Regions from separate parts of the Ureibacillus sp. FSL K6-2830 genome, predicted to be linked through region 3. Evidence: riboswitches for the same ligand, from Rfam matches in the RefSeq annotation. Region 3 holds a riboswitch; each other region holds the start of a gene.

Region 1 (6,382 bases), 1.3 Mb from region 3:
GAACTTTTGTTCCAGAAGTAGCAGTGTGAGCTGATTTTTTGACTTGTTGATTTACAAATAACCACCAGATAACTGCAGCTACGAATGCTATAATTGCCCAAAATGCAAGGGAAGTTTGCCAGGAGTTAAAGCTATTCTCTAGCGATGTAGAGAGTGCAGAACTAATTGCTGCCCCCAAAGTCAGAGCTACGGTATATACTGAAACCATAAAAGGTACTTGATTAGGAAAATGCTCTTTAATGAAACCAGACAACAGTGGACCTATCAAAGCGATACCGATACCTGCAATTATAGCTGTTGTTACTAGAAATGATACAGAATCTGTGAACAAACGAATAACAGTACCAACTCCAATAATTAAAAGCGATAAGCCGATTACCCGTTCAATTCCCCATTTTCCCCCAGCTTTCACGGCGATTGGAGAAAAAAGACCCATACAAAGCACTGGAATGGCAGTCAACAAACTTGCGACAGCTGCACTCATTCGAAGATCTGTTCTAATGCTCTCTAGTAAAGGGGCGATTGAGTTAATAGCTGGACGTAGATTTAGCGAAGCCATAAATAAAGCGATAATTAATAAGACACTTTTTTTCATCTAATATCCCAACTTTCTTTATGCTTTAATTAGATTCATTCAAAAAAGTACCGTTTCTATAATCTTCACATACTTGTTGAATATCTTCTTATGCATAACGAATGGGCTCCTGCCAAAAACAAGTTCACCATGTCGTTCCCAAGGACCCGATTCGATAATCTTTTGTTGCAAGTTTTGTTTTAAATCCCTCCATTAAATTGTTTTGTTCAACGAAATCCATTATGCCAATGAAGTATGAAAGTGATAAGTAGGCACTTTAATGTGGTTTAGTTTCTTTGAAGATACTATTGGAGATGTAGCAAGGTTAAGACTATAAAATTTAATATTTACTTCCCTCTTTTCTCCGTTCTGGCTTGTATCAAATATTCTGTTAATGTTATTAAATTCTTCCATTTAATTAATAGAAAAGAAGTTGATACTTAACTGGCTTAAATATAATAAAAAAGGAGAATCCTTCTTTTACTTTTGTACATGATGAATGTAATGGATATCCTGAAAGTTTTTTAAAACCTAAAAAAATATAAACCCATGAAATTTTGCAATGTGCAAAACTTCATGGGCTATTTTTCTATTTAGGAGGATTTTATCCTAGCATCTGCTTCAATTTCCATTCTAAATACATCTTGTTATTCAGATTTTATTGTTTAGTATGAGGTAAAGTAATTAGATTACCTTCAATTATAATGTTTATATTCCTTCATTTATCGTTTAGAATTTTTCCATTTGATTAATTTCCGCTTGTCTAATTTAGGCCATCTGTGTTTTGGAACATATTTTACCATCGTTTCAAACAACATACCCCATTGCTCTATTGATAGGATGCCAACTGGCGTTTCACTTTTTATGCCCAAACTTCTTTTAACCCTTTTGATTTGCTGTGCTGTAAAAATGCCCCTTAATGCAAAGTCAATTGGCATCTGCGGGTTTTGCAATACATAGTCTGCGAATCCCCAAAAAATGAAATAATCTTTATAAGGAACTTTTGGATTTACTTTTCTTTTTATCGTAATCAGTGCCGAATCTACTTTTGGTTGGGGAGAAAAGTTTTTCTTAGAAATTTCTTTTACGTATCGAATATCAAACCACATTCTCCAAGCAATGATATATGGATCCTTCACAAATTGAGAGGTGAATCTTTTTGCCGCTCCCTTTTCCATTACTATTGCTCCTCTCTGAAATCCACTTATCGGATGATTCAATAACATCTTCATAATGGGCGTCGTAATCGAATAGGGAATATTCGAAACAACGATAAAAGGTTCTTTCGGCAATTGAATTTGTAATATATCGTGATGAATGATTTTAACATTACCGGTTTCAGCAAATTTCTCTTTTAATAAACTTACAAATTTTCCTTCATATTCTATAGCCAGTATCCCCCTTGCTTTTTTACTTAACACCGACGTCAATGCACCTTTTCCAGCACCAAACTCTAAAACTAAATCATGTCGAGTTACATTTGCAATTTCTACTATTTCATTTATTAATTTCTTATTATGCATTAAATGTTGTCCTAAAAAATTGGGTGGTTCACTTCTTCGATGTTTACGATTTTTAGTCATTAATTCTTCTTCCTTTCTAAAAAAATCACAAGCATCTGCTTGCGATTTAGAGCAAATGGAAGAAGATCCGCCCTCATTCGTTTGGAATAACATATTGACAAGATAGGCATCAAAAAAGGACTTGTACTTAGGTGTAGTACAAATCTATCGAAAGAAAGTGAAATTCCTTAATAATAGAAAAAAGGCAGAAATAATCTGCCTTCGGAAATGACGTTATTAACCCATTAATTAATATCAACCATAAATAGTGATATTACAAAAATGTGGTTCAAAAATGAAAAATGAAGATTATTAAAAAAGGACAGACTACTCCCATTTACTCTGCCGTTCACAAGCAGAGCCTTTGAACATATTCAATTCATTAGTTCAAAGTTGGGAAACGTAGTCTCATTGAGTGTGTCACTTTTTTAATAATCCTCCTTTAATGATGAATACAAAAACAGTATATTGGTCCTGAATCAAATTGTCAAATGGAACTATTGGGGACAGTCTATGTGTTCGAACCTAATGATAAATATGATTTGTTTGACGAATGCGAAAGTTTATTAACTGAATCATGAAATATAGAATCATAAGAAATGAAATTTATATGCCAATATTTCAGTATATACATGCTAATCAATCTTCCAATGTTTTAATCATGATCAAGTCCGTTTGTTCTTCATCCCCCATATAAAAGGAGTGAAATCCTTTTTGAACAAATCCCATTTTCTTATAAAAACCAATTGCATTTTCGTTCTTTTCCCAAACCCCAAGCCAAATTTTCTTTTTATTCCATTCTTTTGCAACTTCCATTGTTTTATTTAGCAAGGCTTTTCCAAGTCCATGCTTCTGAAATTTCTCTCGAATATAAATTCTTTCAATTTCAAGGAATTCATCGCCCATTTTTTCCGTCTGAGCATCATCACTATTGACTTTTAAGTAGCCAGCCAATTCATTTTGGTAATAGACAAAGAAAAATTGTGAATGAATATTGGATAGCTCTTTCTCTAATTGTTTTAGATTAAATGCCTTTTCTAAATATACTTTCATATTTTCAGGCGAATTTTGATCTTTAAATGTGTAATAAAACGTTTCAATGCCCACTTCTTGTAATGTGTGCAAATCTTCAAGGGTACATGTTTTTATTTTAATTGTCATAGTGAACATCTCTCCTCATATCAATAATTTCGTTTGTTTCCCTTCTTAACGTATTCCCAATCTTTTTCAACATTTTTTCTTACCCGCTCTAAAAGATTGAATAATGTTTCCACTTCTGCTTCAGATAATCCTTGTAAAGCTACAGCGTTAGAATGATCATGTTCTCTTATTAAAAACGGATAAACATTATTGCCTTTCTCGGTCGCATAGAGTTTCTTAATTTTTTTATTTTGTGGATCCTCTCGCTTTTCAACAAATCCGTTCATTTCTAGTTTTTTTATGGCGCGTGATGCAGTTGTCCGATCCACTTTGATCATTTCAGCCAACTTTTCTTGAATAATTCCCGGGTTCTCACATATTCGTACAAGGTACAAATACTGACCTTTTGTTAAGTCATATTCTTTAAACTCGATATTACTGATTGAATCTAGTGCTCGTGCTATCATCCCGATTTCACGAAGAACTTCTTTCATAATGAACCCCTCTCATTTTGTTGTAAATGCAATATTTTTAGTTCATTATACTCAACTTTTGTTGCATTTACAATAAAAAATAAAACCAATTGAATATCTACATAATCTTAGGATGAAAATTCAAAAAAATTTGCAATCTTTCACAAGAATAAGTAGACTTTATATTGAAACTGAATATATTAACCGGGGGCTTGCGGAAGCAGGCTGAGAGTACGACTAATCCGTCGTTGACCGTTTGAACCTGATTTGGATAATGCCAGCGCAGGGAGTGTAGTAAGTCGAATTATGCACTTTGCTTAGGCAGGGTGCATTTTATTTTGGAAAGGGTGAAAACCGATGACGCAGCATCGAGAAATCATAGAGGAACTTTCTCAATTTATAAAAAAGAATCAAGCTTCAGAAGAAGAGTTTAATAACTTAGCTTTACGTATTTTTAATTATCAATACAAACATAATCTTCCCTTTCAAACATTTTGCCGTCAAAAAGGAAAGACACCGCGGCTTGTGAAAAATTGGCGAGACATTCCTTATGTGCCGATGAGTGCCTTTAAAGAGGTTCCATTGACATGTTCAGATCCAGAGGCAGCGGTTAGAGTCTTTATGACAAGCGGAACAACCCAAGGAAAACAAGGCAAACACTTTCATTCCACTCTCGAAATCAGAGAACTTTCCATGATTATCAACTTTAAAGAACGGTTTATGAAAGAAACAAATCGCATCCGCATGGGAATTTTGTTTCCAACTGAAGAGAAAATGCCGCACTCATCCTTAGCCCATTATTTAGCTCTTGTCATGAAAGAGTTTGGCACAGAGGACAGCTGCTATTTATTAAAAGAGAACGGCGTACATATTCAAAAAATCATCAGTGAGTTGGAACATGCCGAAAAAACAGGAGAACCATTTGCTTTGCTCGGAGCAAGTTTCAGTTTTGTTCATTTGTTTGAGGAATTGGAGCGTTTAGGAAAAACGTTTAATCTGCCGAAGGGAAGCAAAATTCTTGATACTGGTGGTTATAAAAATAAATCAAAGGAATTAGATTTAAATGAATTTTATCAGTTGCTTGAAAGATATTTCGGTGTAGATAGAAGCAATTGTATTAATATGTACGGCATAACAGAGCTAAGCACGCAATTTTATGATGATGGCAATGAGGTCGTTCCATCTATAAAAACTGGACCTAGTTGGATTCGTACGAGAGTCATCAATCCGTTAACAGGTGAAGAGGTTCCAGAAGGAGAACGTGGTGTTTTAGTTCATTATGATTTAGCGAACTTTAATTCCGTAATGGCGGTTGCTACTGAGGATGTAGGAATGGCGGTTGATGAAGGATTTTATCTGTTCGGTAGAGTTCAAGGTGCCGAGGTAAGGGGATGCTCGCTAGCGGTAGAAGAGTTTATTCAATTGGCGAAAGGAACAGCACAATGAGAATAACAGCTGGATATATTCCAAATATCGGAGAAACGAAATTTGATAAGAAAATCCTGAAGTTTCAGGATTTAGAAGTGGAACTGCCTCTCCTTACACTTGAGCAATTACAGAAAGTCGTTGACACAGTGAAAAGAGAAAGTGCGGAAATCTTAAAATCACTGTCGGTATCAACAGTAGTGGACATCATCGGTTATGTAACGGAACAATTTTTGGACCGCAGTTCATCTTATCGACAGCAGGCGGAAAAGTTGCTTCCGATTGTCACCGGCTATGATGAGGAGGTAATTCGCCTTGGTCTTACATCTTTTTTAAAAACATTTCGCAAGCACGAACTCCAGCGTTTCCTAGTAGAAGATTTAGGAAATCCATTATTATTAGATCATTTTCAGCCGCGCGCAAAAGGTGGTTTTTCAAAAGCAATTGGACCAGAACTCATTACCCATGTATGGGCAGGGAATGTTCCAGCACTGCCTATTTGGAGTTTCGTATCTGGTCTGCTAGTAAAAGCAGGAAATATCGGAAAAGTTTCAAGTTCTGAACCTCTTTTTGCCGGCTGGTTTGCAAAAGCCTTAGCAGAGATCGAGCCGAGTCTTGCCAATTGCTTTGCGGTTGTGTGGTGGAAAGGCGGCGATGAAAAGCGAGAGAAGATGATATTTGAAAAGTCGAATCTCGTTATCGGATACGGTAACAACGAAACGCTGCAAGCTTTAAAAAAACAAGTTCCCATTACTACTCGCTTTTTACCTTTTGGTCATAAAGTAAGCTTTGGCATCATTTCAAAATCTGCCTTAGATGCGCACAAAGCATGGCGAATTGCTCATCAAGCCGCACTTGATGTCATTCGTTACGATCAGCAAGGTTGTTACTCACCGCACTTATTTTATGTGCAAAAAGGCGGAAAAGTATCGCCAGTGGAATTTGCCCGCTTGATTGCGGGGGAGCTAGAAAACTTCGAAAAGCGTTATCCAAGGCGTAAGCTTTCCATGGAAGAATCAGTTGCCCTTGCTTCATGGCGGCAAAAGGAAGAAATGAGCACTTTTACAGAAACAGGAAAAGAAGTGCTTGGAACTTCCACACATCAATGGACGGTTGTTTTTGAAGAAGAGGAAAAAGTTTTTACGGCAAGCCCGTTGAATCGAGTTATTCGGGTTATTTCTTTTGAAAAATTAGAAGACATTCTGCCA
Region 2 (6,382 bases), 2.1 Mb from region 3:
TGATTCTTTGAGCATTCGCTAATGTAATATCAAAGTAATCCTCCAAAATGTTATAAACAGGTTTCCAATAAACTCCAGTACTCTCCATCGCAATGTGCGTAATGCCATGGTTTTCCAACCACTTTAGTAAACGAAAGAGATCCTTTGTTAAAGTGAGGAAAGTTTCTGTTTCAATGAATAATTCATCGTCCTGTTCGCCAATCATGACACAAGCAACAATTGTTTCAGCATGTACATCTAATCCTGCACAACGTGTCATCAGTACATCCAATATAATCCCTCCCATAAAGTAGATTCACAAACAGCGAGTGAATTTGAAATATAAGCATTTTTCTGTACGTAGTCATCATTCCAAATGAATGAGCTAACAATGGGTTGTTCACCAAATCCACTCAAACAGTTTTTTATTCAGGGTATCATCCACCATAAAAGCCTACGTATTGTTAACTGTTTGTGTTATCTACATTATGGGAAAGAAATATCCATTTTCATGCCAGGGTTGTGAATGAAAATTCATGATTGTTTTTTATGAAATAAAAGCTCATGATTATTCATTAATTTGCGTGATAATTATTGGCTTATCTTTTGTCACAACAATTGTATGTTCAACTTGTGCAACGAGTGATTTGTCAGGTGTAATAAATGTCCATCCATCCCCAGCTTCAATTATATGATCTGCCTTTTCAGAAATGAATGGCTCAACCGCAAGAACCATCCCTTCTTTCAAAATAGTTCCATCCCATGCATCATAGTAATTTAATATGTGTTGTGGGTCTTCATGCAAAGAACGCCCTACTCCATGCCCCGTTAAATTCATAATGACTTTTAATCCATGATCTTTTGCTTCTCGTTCAACGGCTTTCCCAATTTGATTTAATTTAGAGCCTGCTTTCACTTTTGTCATTGCTCGTTCGAAGGCAGACTTAGCAACACGGCAAAGTTTTTCTTTGTCTTCATACCCTTCTCCTACAACAAAAGAAATGCCTGTATCGGCAAAATAACCATCTAATGATCCTGAAACATCAATATTGACTAAGTCACCTTCTCGAATGACTTTATTGCCTGGAATACCGTGTGCAACTTCGTGATTGACGCTAATACATGTATATCCCGGGAAATCATATTCACCTTTTGGGCCAGAAATTGCTCCTGCTTCAGCAAACATGCGGCCGGCAATCTCATCCAACTCTTTCGTTGTGATGCCTGGTTTAGTCGCCGCTTTCATCGCATCCCGAATTTCCGCGCAAATGCGCCCAATTTTTTTTAACGCTTCTAATTCTTCTTGTGTTTTTACAATCATGTAAAAGTTCCTTTCTTCTATACAATTTCTTTTTATAATATAACATACTCTATAAAGTTTTTCGGAAATCCAAGTTTAAATTTAGGAATGTACTACACAATATGATATATGATTTTACTCAAGAAATGATAGAATATATAATGAAAATTTTATTTAGACCTTCAAAGGTATTTTAATCATGTTATAATCAAACATTATAAACATTAGGAGTTTTATCATTGCGAATTAAAGAGTGGGATTTATTAAGAGTTATTGCATGTTTATCAATTTTACTATTACATTCAACTACTTTTTATAACCTAGAATCAGGTCTTTCTGAAAATTCAGTAGTGGTTCATTATATCCGAATACTTCTATGTTATGCTACACCGACATTTATTTTACTTTCCATCATCATTCTTGCAGCAAAATATAAAGATGGAATCCCACAATCGTTTTGGTCAAAACGGCTTCAATTCATTTTACTTCCATATATATTTTGGGCTTTTATTGATGCCCTTGTCATTGAATATAACTACCAAAATGGTCTAATTTGGCAAACCTTTTATAACAATATCGTTCTAGGTGAATTTGTAGGTTGGTTTGTTTTAGTTATTCTTCAATTGTATCTATTGTTTTGGCTAATGATTAAATTTCAATGGCCATCTTTTGTCGTGTTACCTTTATGTGCATTGTTGTATTTTCTGCAGCATCGAATTTTTGATTTACCATATCCATTCTTTCAAGAAAATATGAAGTATGAAAAATTGTATGGAACAGCTTGGTTCGTTTATTTTGTAATCGCATTCATAATCGGTGCAAATTATGAAAAAATTCAGCCACTATTGAAAAAATATCGCATTTTCACTGTAATTTTCACGGCACTATCAGCTCTTTATATTTGGTATGGCTATAAATTCGGTATGGTTGAAATACATTCTAGAAGGATGGATTTGATTCCTTTTGTCGTTGGAATAACAAGCATGATCTTAGCCTATGGACAACTGATTCCATCTTTTAAAATTATTCGAATTATTAGCAAGTATGCATTTATGATTTATTTAATTCATTGGAACATACTATCATTAACCGCAAAGTACTTTGTATCATTTTTCAACAATGGTTATCTAGCAATTTTAGCAATGATGATATCAACGGTAATCGTTGCCATTACCATTTCAAAATGCATTTCGTATTTACCTTTTGGGAAATGGATTGTAGGTAAAATTAGATAAACGTATAAAAATTTATCCATAAAAAAGCGAATTAGGAAAACAATATTGTCTCCCAATTCGCTTTTTATTTTAATTCACAATTGTAATCAATTTTCTTTTTTTATCAATCTTGGGCTTGCAGTAAAGATGAGCACCGCTGCAACTGCAGTTAAAATAATAGCCGGAACCATATATGAACCATTATACCCGATAGAATAAATCCAGGCATTTTGATCGCCTGCATATTCTTTGAAGAAAATAGCTCCTGCAAGTGTATGACAAATAAAGCGCAACAAACCGCCAATAATTGTTCCGATGATAACAAATAATGCAATTTTATTTTTACGATTTTCTGATACTCCATCTAACACTTGTTTACGAACAATTGCCGCAAATCCTACGAAAGTAAATGCAAAAACATAATCAAGCAATGCTTGAGCCCAATGGACAATATAAGGATTAATTGTCATGTTCAATAATCCTACAATCAATCCAGTCATAAGTCCTGCAGATAGTCCCCAACGAATAGCGATTAAAATAATAGGCAGCATTACTAAACTAACGGATCCACCCTGCGCCCAAATAGAAAATTTCAATTGGTCTAACACATAACCAATTGCAGCAAAAATCGCAATTTCAACCATCCATAATAATTTTTGGTTTCTCATTCAATTATCTCCTTTCTCTTCGTTTATAGAACTTGAGAGAAGGATAGAAAACTACAAAATAAAAAACGTCCGGACAGAGCCGAGACGTCTTTGTTTCGGTTTCTATCCACATCCCTACGCAAGTACTAACTTACAGGTTCTAAGGGTTAGTGCATCCGGCACACTCTCAGCTGACTTCATCAGCACCCCTTGTGGTACAAATCTTATATTCTATTGGGAATAATGTCATTTTATCAAATTATATGAAGATTGCAACCTCATTATTTACTTTAATATAATGGATGTTTTACTATAGCCCTCTTTTAATTTTTCTACTTGTAATATAGCAGGCATTGCCGATTTTAATTCCTCCACATGAGAAATAACCCCTATCATTCGGCCGGATTTTTGTAGTTCAATGAGCGTATCAATTGCTTTCATCAACGATTCTTCATCAAGGGAGCCAAAACCTTCATCAATAAACATTGTTTCGATTTGAACATTTCCTTGGAAGCTTTGAATCACATCCGCCATTCCTAGTGCTAAACTTAACGAAGCATTAAATTTCTCTCCGCCAGATAAAGTTTTTACATCTCTTGCTTGTCCAGTGTATGCATCATATACATCTAATCCTAATCCACTTTGCCTACCGTAGGACTCCAATCGGTCAGAAACTTGCAAATAATATTGACCGTTCGATAAATTTTTCAAACGAAGATTGCTTGCTTCTGTAATGAGCTCTAAATACCCCATTTGTACATAGCGTTCAAAGGAAATTTTTTTGCTGTTGTGTCCACGAAGTAAATTATATAAATCTATGATTTGATTCGATTTTTCTTCCATTTGAAATATATTATTGGCAAGTCTTTCAAGCTTCTCTGCAAAGTCGATGCAATGTTTTTCACAAGCTTTCGAGTAGTTTAATTCATCTAATGCTTTTTCATAATTAAACTGCAACGCTTCCAATTCTTTTTCAGCTTCTGTTAAATCGACCTTTTCTTTATCTTTTAATTTTTCTGCTTCCTCTTTCACTTGCACTTGTAAAGAATGAAGCTCCTTTGAATAATTATCATATTGCATTTGTAAAGCTTCAATTTCCTGTTCTGGACGTCTAGCAAGTAGAAAATCTTCCGTCGATGTAAACCTTGCTTGTAGAAGAGCTGAATGGAAATTTTCCTTTGATTGTTGACATTTTACTTGAATATGTTTCACTTGTTCAGTTATTTGTTTAAATGCCTCTTCATTCATTACAACTTGTTTGTTAGCTTCCTGATACTGCTTTTGGGCTGTTTCCCAAGATTGTTTTAATTGTTGCTTATTGCTGATTGCTTGTTGAAGTGCAACTTGTAATTGGGAAAGGTCTTTAATCTCTTCTGGTATTAATTTTTTTTGTTGTTCTAAAATCGTACTATTCTGCGTGTATTGTTCATGTTTTTCATGATACTGACGTTCGATTTCCTTACGAAAATGAACTAATTGTGCATTTTCATCTTGCAGAATTTTTATTTGTTTTTTATTTAATGTAAGTATTTCTTTTTGACGTTCTTTTTCTTTTATAGCAATATTTATATCTTGTAATTGATGAACATATTTTTGATATTCTTTTAATGGCGCGTGATATTGCATTAATTTTTGTTCTATTTCTTGTAATTGATGTCGTTTCGATTCTAATTTCCCTTGAACAGCAAATTTCTTTTGCTGAGCTTCATCTAATGTTGCTTTCAGTTTTTTCAATTCCGTTTGATTAACGGTTTCAGTTGATGCTGTATGTTCGATTCGGTGTACCGTACTACCGCAAACAGGGCAAGGCATTCCAGGCAGGAGACTCTTCGCAAGAATGGCCGCTTGATTATTCAACCATTTTTCCTCTTCCTGAGCATATATATTTTGAACTTCTTCATAGGTAGATGTCGCTTTAAGCCATTCGTTTTCTAGTTTATGGACTTCAGCGTTTACCTCAAAGTATTTTGTGTAGGTATCTACAATTTCTCTTAATAGTCGTTGCTGTTCTAATAGTTCATTCAATGATTCTGTGTCTTCTTCCAGCTTTTCAATCATCTCGCTCAACTGTTGAATAGCCCATTCCTTTTCTTCGATCTGTTTTACTATGTTTTGTAGGCGAGTTTGCAATTGATTTTTTTCATTCAACAGTTTGTCCACGAGCTTTATTTGTTCGTTCATTTGCTCATAAATAGGGACAAGTTTTTCTAATTCATTTACTCGTTCATTCGCTTGTTCCCGTTCTTCCTCTTTCATTGCTTCCATCTTGAACATTTCTTCTGCTTTAGCAAATGTCCATTTTGCTGCTTCTAACTGTTTTGTAACGAGTTCCATTCTCTTTTCGATGGATTGTTTTTCCTTATCCAGTTCCATCAGATAAGAATAGAGTGGGAAAATTCGGCTTGCACGATTTGCTGCATCGATTGTTTGTTTTATTTGTTCATAATGGTCTTTTTGAGATTGTAAAAAGGATAGCTTTTCTTTTTTCCTTTCATATTCATCAATTTGATCATTTAACTTTTTATTCGCAACATAAACTTCATATGCCTCTTGATGTTTTTTGAAAGCTTCTCGATACATTCGTTCATCATCTTTAATTTTTTTCTGATAATATTGCTGTTCTTCTGCCAATCCTTCTAGAATCTGATAAATATTGGAATGTTGACTAAGCATTGTAAACAACAATGATTCTCGTTTTGGTAATGTTCCTTCAATTTGATTAATATAGCTATTTTTTAATGCCTTTGCTTCATTTAGTTGTTGATCCGCTAATCGTTTCTTTTCTTCCAGTTTATCAGCCATTTTTACAAAGCGATCTGTCTTAAAGATTTTTCTTAATATCTCTTCTTTCTCGTCCGATTTAGAAGTTAATAATTTACGAAACTCTCCTTGTGGCAGCATCACGATTTGGCTAAATTGTTCGTAAGTTAATCCAATCAATTCTTCAAGCTTTTCATTAATATCCGTCACTCGTTGCCGTTCCACCGCTGGAATTTCTTCGTTATTTGGCAGTATTTCAAACAACTCATATTTTTCACCAGTTGGTGTTTTTCTTCCTTTTTTCACATGGGACAACCTGCGCAAAACACGATATTTTTTGCCACGTATTTCAAAAACAAATTCAACAGAAGTATGCACATCATCTTCTGCAAAATCACTGCGCAGCATTTTTGTATCTTTCCTGTCTTGACCGCTACCAAAACCATACAACGCAAAACAGATGGCATCAAATATCGTCGTTT
Region 3 (6,382 bases):
ACAAAAAAATCAGTTTAAAGTAAATTCGAAATCGAATACAAGTTTTATTTCGGTTGATAATGAACAATACAAATTTCATTCCTTCCATTTCCATTTACCAAGTGAACATCAAATCGAAAATCAAAACTATGATATGGAATTACATCTCGTACACGAAAATGAAAAAGGCGACCATGCTGTAATAGCGGTATTTATAAAATCTGGAGAAGAAAACGAAGCAATTAAAGAAATATGGAACTTTATACAAGATGAAAATATGAATGAAAAAGAAATGGATTCATTCAATTTATTACAATTAATTCCTGAAGTAAGGGAAGGGTATTACTATTCCGGTTCTTTGACGACACCTCCTTGTACAGAAGGGGTTGACTGGATTGTATTTGAAGAGCCAATCGAATTTTCAATTGAACAAATTACAATGTTTAGAGTTGTTTTCGGTCATACGAATCGACCTATACAACCAACGAATGACAGGAAAATTTTTAAAATAACCATCAATTAAATATTCTAAATATAATCCCTCATATCATATGAATGATTGACATTGAAATGCACTTTATAAATATGTTGAATATTTTATGGTTCAATACAGCAAAGTTGTAGAACAATTTGTTTCTCATCTACTTTCTGAGCATTCATGTTTTAATCAGCTGTAGTAATAAAGTGAGGGAGTGATTCTACAGGTTGATTATTTTGAATTTTTTAAATGGTTAAAGAATAAGGGGCGGTATCGCTCCTTTTTGTGTTAATTAAGCACATAAATCGTTTTATGATTACTGTTTTAAAAATGCCTCACGTTATTGAATATTTTTGTTATTAAAGGAAAAAAATAACTAAAAAAGTGGTAATTTCCTTCATCCAGTTGCATAGTGAGGTGAATTGAATGATTATTAATATGTTAACTGTAATATTTGTCTTGATTTGTTGTATTGTAAGTTTTCTCCTTATGGTTTTCACAAAAAAAACTTTGTTGTTTCGATATATTCCAATAGTTATCATCACAGTTAGCTTCATCTTTATAACGATTAAATACTTCTTCTATTCATATTACTTGATAGTCACAAAATTATTTGATGGTGTAATCCTTGTTCTTTTCCTTACATTATGGTTCTTCATTATGATTGAACATGTCATTCTTGATCTCATTGAAGATTATTCAAACATCCGCTCATTTTTTCGTATCATGTATAATCGAATTAAGCGATTGAAGTTTCGTTATGTTCGTTTACATTTCATAAAAAAAATTAAAAACCAAAGCCTACATTAATGCACATATCGATTTGTTGAAGGAAACAGGAACAGGGAGGTTCTATTCATGAAAATAACCATTGAATGGACGTATCATCATAAAGGATTGGAAACAACTTTTCGATCAGATGAAATGCCGCCAGTTCAAGCCCTATTGATTGCAGAAGAATTAAAGAAAACCGGAAAAGTAAAACATATGACCTTTATTGATCAATATGACAGTACATGGTCTGTTAAAGAAATAAAAAAATATTTAAAGGAAATCGAAACTGAGCCATCCAATGTGACAGTGTATTTTGATGGTGGTTATGATTTAGAAAGTCAAAAAGCCGGTTTAGGATTTGCCATATATTTTGAACAAAACGGAAAATCTTATCGAACTAGAAAAAATTTAATGCAACTTGGCTTAAGATCTAATAATGAAGCGGAATATGCGGCATTATACGGAAGTATTCTAGAGTTAGAAGTGATAGGCGTTCATCATCAAACTGTTCGATTCATTGGTGATTCACAGGTTGTTATTAATCAAATGAGTGGAGAATGGCCTATTTATGAAAAAGAATTAACAAATTGGGCGAATAAAATTGATGAAAAATTAAATCAACTAGGAATCAAATCTGAATTTAAATTAGTTTCGCGAAAAGGGAATGAAGAAGTCGATCGATTAGCAACTCAAGCATTGAATAATACCATAATTGAAGGAAAAATAGAGTTAGATTAATCGAGAAAAACTTGTGACATTCAATCTAGAATTTAAGTGATTTAGCTGTTTTATCTAGCAATCTTTTTAAATTCTATTAAATTATTTGAAAAAATAAAATGAAAATGTGTTATAATTTTCATAACAACTAAAAAATTATTAAATTTTGCAGGGGTGGCCTAAGTGCCTGAGAAGGTGATATCACCTAACCCTTAGAACCTGATGCAGCTAGTACTGCCGTAGGGAGCAAAATACCTTATCGTATGAATGATGATTATGTGTATTGTTGCTCTCCAAACTTGGAGAGTTTTTTTATTTCATATGATAATTGCAGGGGTGGCCTAAGTGCCTGAGAAGGTGATATCACCTAACCCTTAGAACCTGATGCAGTTAGCACTGTCGTAGGGAGCAATGAAAGATTGTGTTCTATTTTCAAAGCTCTTTTGCGCCGTGCAAAGGAGCTTTTTCTTTACATAAATTTTTACAATTATAGGAGGATATATATGAGCTTAATCAAAATAAGAAAAAAAAATCCATTAATTCATTGTATTACAAATACCGTTGTAACGAATTTTACTGCAAATGGTTTGCTTGCAATTGGAGCTTCACCAGTTATGTCAGATGAGCCATTGGATGTAGAAGACATGGTCGCTATTGCAAACGGATTATTAATTAATATTGGAACATTAAATAAAAATTCCGTAGAAGCAATGATATTAGCTGGGAAAAAAGCAAATGAACTAAATATTCCTGTCGTACTTGATCCTGTCGGAGCGGGGGCTACAACATATCGTAAAGAAACTGCAAAAAATTTATTAAAAGAGATTAAATTTGATTTAATCCGATGTAATGCTGGTGAATTAGCAGCAATTGCAGGAATTAATTGGCAAGCAAAAGGAGTTGATAGCGGACAAGGAGAAATGGATATTACCAATGTTGCTAAGGAAACTGCTCAAAAGTATGGTGCAATTATTGCTGTTTCTGGAAAAGAAGATTTCGTGACTGACGGAATAGAACACTATCAAGTTAGTGGTGGCCATGAGTTAATGACTCAAGTAACAGGAACAGGTTGTTTATTAAGTGCTATTTGTGCTGCAGCATTAACGTTGGATGGAGGAAAACTTGAAAATATTCGAAATGTATTAGCTGACTATAAAAAAGTCGCTGAAAATGCGTCGAAAGAAAAATACCTTGGTTCCTTCCAAGTTGAAATAATAAATGGATTACATCAAATTTCAAGAGGTGAATAACTATGAATATTGTCTTGACAATTGCTGGTTCAGATAGCGGCGGGGGAGCTGGCATTCAAGCGGATTTAAAAACATTTCAGGAGCTAAATGTTTTTGGTACATCTGTTATTACCGCATTGACTGCTCAAAATACATTAGGCGTAGAAGGTATTTATCCTGCAACGGCTGAATTTGTGGAACAACAATTGAATACGGTTTTACAAGATTTTGAAGTGAAAGCATTAAAAACAGGTATGTTATTTTCTGCAGATATTATTAAAACGATTGCAAAAAATTTAATAGATAAAAATATTCAAATAGTCGTTGATCCAGTGATGATTGCAAAAGGTGGGCAAGCGTTATTGCAAGAAGAGGCCGTACAAGCGATGAAAAATGAATTATTGCCAATAGCAACCGTATTAACGCCTAATATTCCAGAAGCTGAGACAATCACAGGTATGAAAATTGAAACAGCAGATGACATTCAACAAGCAGCAGCAAAGATTTTGCAACTTGGTGTTAATTGTGTAGTAATGAAAGGCGGACATTTTGAAGGTCCATCTGCTGTTGATACGGTCTTTTTTCAAGACGGCTCTTCCTTCCAATTAAAATCAAAACGAATTAACACGAAACATACCCATGGAACAGGGTGTACTTTTTCTGCAGCTATTACAGCAAATTTAGGTAAGGGGCTTTCGTTAAAAGAGTCCGTTATCGAAGCGAAAAAATTTGTTCAAATGGCAATTGAAAATCCACTAAATATCGGACGTGGACATGGTCCAACAAATCACTTTGCTCACCGTTTTGGTGCTAAAGTAGAGGTGGAAATTGTTGAATAGAATGGATTTAGCTGTTTACTTCATAATGGGTAACGAGAATTGTAATAATGAGTCCCCGCTATCAGTGCTAGAAGATGCCTTAAAAGCAGGTATTACGATTTTTCAACTGAGGGAAAAAGGTAAAGAACCGTTAATGGGGAAAGAATTAGAACAATTTGCAAGATCATGTCAATCCCTTTGTAAACAATATGGAGTTCCTTTTATTGTGAATGATGATGTGGAGCTTGCATTAAAAATCGACGCAGATGGCATTCACGTTGGTCAAGATGATACACCGATAGAAGCAATTCGCGAAAAGTTTAAAAACAAAATAATAGGTGTTTCCGTTCATAATAAAGAAGAAATGGTGAAAGCTGTCGAAGGAGGGGCAGATTATGTAGGGATTGGTCCAATTTTTGAAACGAAATCGAAGCCTGATGCAAAAAAGCCAGCTGGGGTTAATTTTTTAAAGAAAGCAAGGGAGATGTATCCGAATTTCCCTATTGTTGGAATTGGTGGGATTACTCCATTCAATGCACAAATGGTGTTAGAAGCAGGAGCTGATGGCATAGCAGTGATTTCTGCTATATGTAATAGCAATAATCGTACACAGACAGTCCAGCAATTTAAGGGAAAGTAACATCATAACAATAAGTAATTCTATCGTAACCTTTCTCAAAATAGAATAACAAAATTTAAAAATAAACTGAAAAAAAGGAATTTACATAATAATATAATTCGATTATAATAGTTAACGTATTTGAATATGGAGCAAAACATGGTGGAGTCTGTCAACAAGGCTACCACCATGTCTTTTTTTTGCATCCATCTATTATGACAACAAGGGGGTAACTATTGTGGATGTATTTGAATTTATTTTACAAATCGTACTCGTGTTGCTCGTTGCAAAAATTGCTGGTCAAATCAGCATTCGCCTAGGACAACCATCCGTATTAGGCAAAATCATTGCAGGTATCGTTCTTGGGCCGGCTGTTCTTGGATGGATAGAACAAACGGAATTAATTCATGTGTTCAGTGAAATCGGAGTATTATTATTAATGTTCCTAGCTGGACTTGAAACAGACTTGGAAAGTTTAAATAAAAATGTAAAAGCGGCAACACTTGTAGCAATTTTAGGAGTAGTAATGCCAATTTTAATGGGGTGGGGCGCTTCACCACTATTTGGTATTCCTACATCTGAAGGAATATTTTTAGGATTATTACTTGCTGCAACGAGCGTAAGTATTTCCGTTCAAACATTGCGGGAAATTGGGTGGTTAAATAGTAGAGAAGGTGCTACATTACTTGGAGCAGCTGTTCTTGATGATGTAATTGTAGTAATTCTCATCGCTGTTGCAATTGGATTTTTTGTGGGCTCGGATACAAATATTGCATGGGTTATTGCACAGCAAATTATCTTCTTTATTGTCATTTACTTTGTTGGAAAATATCTTGTGCCGAAGTTTATGCATCTTTTTGAAGGATTTAAAGTTACTGAACCGATTGTTACTGCGGGATTAATATTATTATTTGCCTTTGCATATTTCGCTGATTTCCTTGGGGTATCAGGAATTATCGGTACATATTTCATGGGGGTAGCTATTAGTAGAACAAAATATGCAAAAGAAGTTGAACATGGTGTTTCACCAATTGCATATGGCATCTTTGTACCGTTCTTCTTTATTAACATCGGTTTACCAATGAGCTTTGATGGTATTGGAGATCAAATTGTGTTTATTATCGTCTTTTCTATTATTGCCTTGCTTTCAAAATTTATCGGTTGCGGTCTTGGAGCAAAAGTTTGCGGCTTTGGTTGGAGATCCTCGGCAGGCATTGGGGCAGGCATGATATCCCGAGGAGAAGTTGCATTAATCTTAGCTTCCATTGGACTAACTGGCGGCATATTATCTCAAGAGTTTTATGGCGCAATCATTGTAGTCATCATTATTACGACTTTAGTAACACCACCATTATTGAAGCTAATTTTCGGTAAACGGGAAGAAGCGCAACAAGCATAATAAATAATTAAAATAAAAAGGGGGCATATCAAAGTCATTTTGAGACGCCTCCTTTGCGGCTGTCGCTATCGCTTTCGCCGCAGATAAATTGCGGCTGTCGCACACGCTTAGCCGCAGATAAATTGCGGCTGTCGCACACGCTTAGCCGCAGATAAATTGCGGCTGTCGCACATGCTTAGCCGCAGATAAATTGCGGCTGTCGCACACGCTTAGCCGCAGATAAATTGCGACGAGGAGGCGCGTTTGATGTGACCACCGTAGGAGCAAAGTTTTTAAGAGAATATTACTATAAGAAGTAAGGCTGTTCAGAAAGTGTTCGACTCTGAACAGCCCCTTTTATTATTATATTTTAAATCTGCTTACAGTTTT

What was found. A riboswitch is a leader RNA that binds a small molecule or an ion and turns the genes downstream of it on or off. The one in region 3 is predicted to bind thiamine pyrophosphate.
Region 1: linked by a shared signal. The riboswitch ahead of NSU17_RS06510 (LuxE/PaaK family acyltransferase) and the one ahead of thiM (hydroxyethylthiazole kinase) in region 3 are both predicted to bind thiamine pyrophosphate.
Region 2: linked by a shared signal. The riboswitch ahead of thiT (energy-coupled thiamine transporter ThiT) and the one ahead of thiM (hydroxyethylthiazole kinase) in region 3 are both predicted to bind thiamine pyrophosphate.

What each region holds. Positions count from the first base shown of each region.
Region 1 covers NZ_JBBOQR010000001.1:1,316,228-1,322,609, forward strand. Annotated here, with positions in the region: gene NSU17_RS06490 (MFS transporter) at 1-484, opposite strand, end outside; gene erm (23S ribosomal RNA methyltransferase Erm) at 1,297-2,157, opposite strand; gene NSU17_RS06500 (GNAT family N-acetyltransferase) at 2,776-3,297, opposite strand; gene NSU17_RS06505 (MarR family winged helix-turn-helix transcriptional regulator) at 3,318-3,770, opposite strand; TPP riboswitch at 3,944-4,055, shown strand; gene NSU17_RS06510 (LuxE/PaaK family acyltransferase) at 4,107-5,195, shown strand; gene NSU17_RS06515 (acyl-CoA reductase) at 5,192-6,382, shown strand, end outside.
Region 2 covers NZ_JBBOQR010000001.1:2,192,253-2,198,634, reverse strand. Annotated here, with positions in the region: gene NSU17_RS10775 (IS110 family transposase) at 1-271, opposite strand, end outside; gene map (type I methionyl aminopeptidase) at 548-1,300, opposite strand; gene NSU17_RS10765 (acyltransferase family protein) at 1,519-2,514, shown strand; gene thiT (energy-coupled thiamine transporter ThiT) at 2,601-3,161, opposite strand; TPP riboswitch at 3,256-3,361, opposite strand; gene NSU17_RS10755 (SMC family ATPase) at 3,426-6,382, opposite strand, start outside.
Region 3 covers NZ_JBBOQR010000001.1:46,222-52,603, reverse strand. Annotated here, with positions in the region: gene NSU17_RS00245 (carbonic anhydrase) at 1-502, shown strand, start outside; gene NSU17_RS00240 (reverse transcriptase-like protein) at 1,316-1,969, shown strand; TPP riboswitch at 2,109-2,211, shown strand; TPP riboswitch at 2,271-2,373, shown strand; gene thiM (hydroxyethylthiazole kinase) at 2,452-3,198, shown strand; gene thiD (bifunctional hydroxymethylpyrimidine kinase/phosphomethylpyrimidine kinase) at 3,201-4,016, shown strand; gene thiE (thiamine phosphate synthase) at 4,009-4,635, shown strand; gene NSU17_RS00220 (cation:proton antiporter) at 4,853-6,013, shown strand; gene NSU17_RS00215 (methyl-accepting chemotaxis protein) at 6,356-6,382, opposite strand, start outside.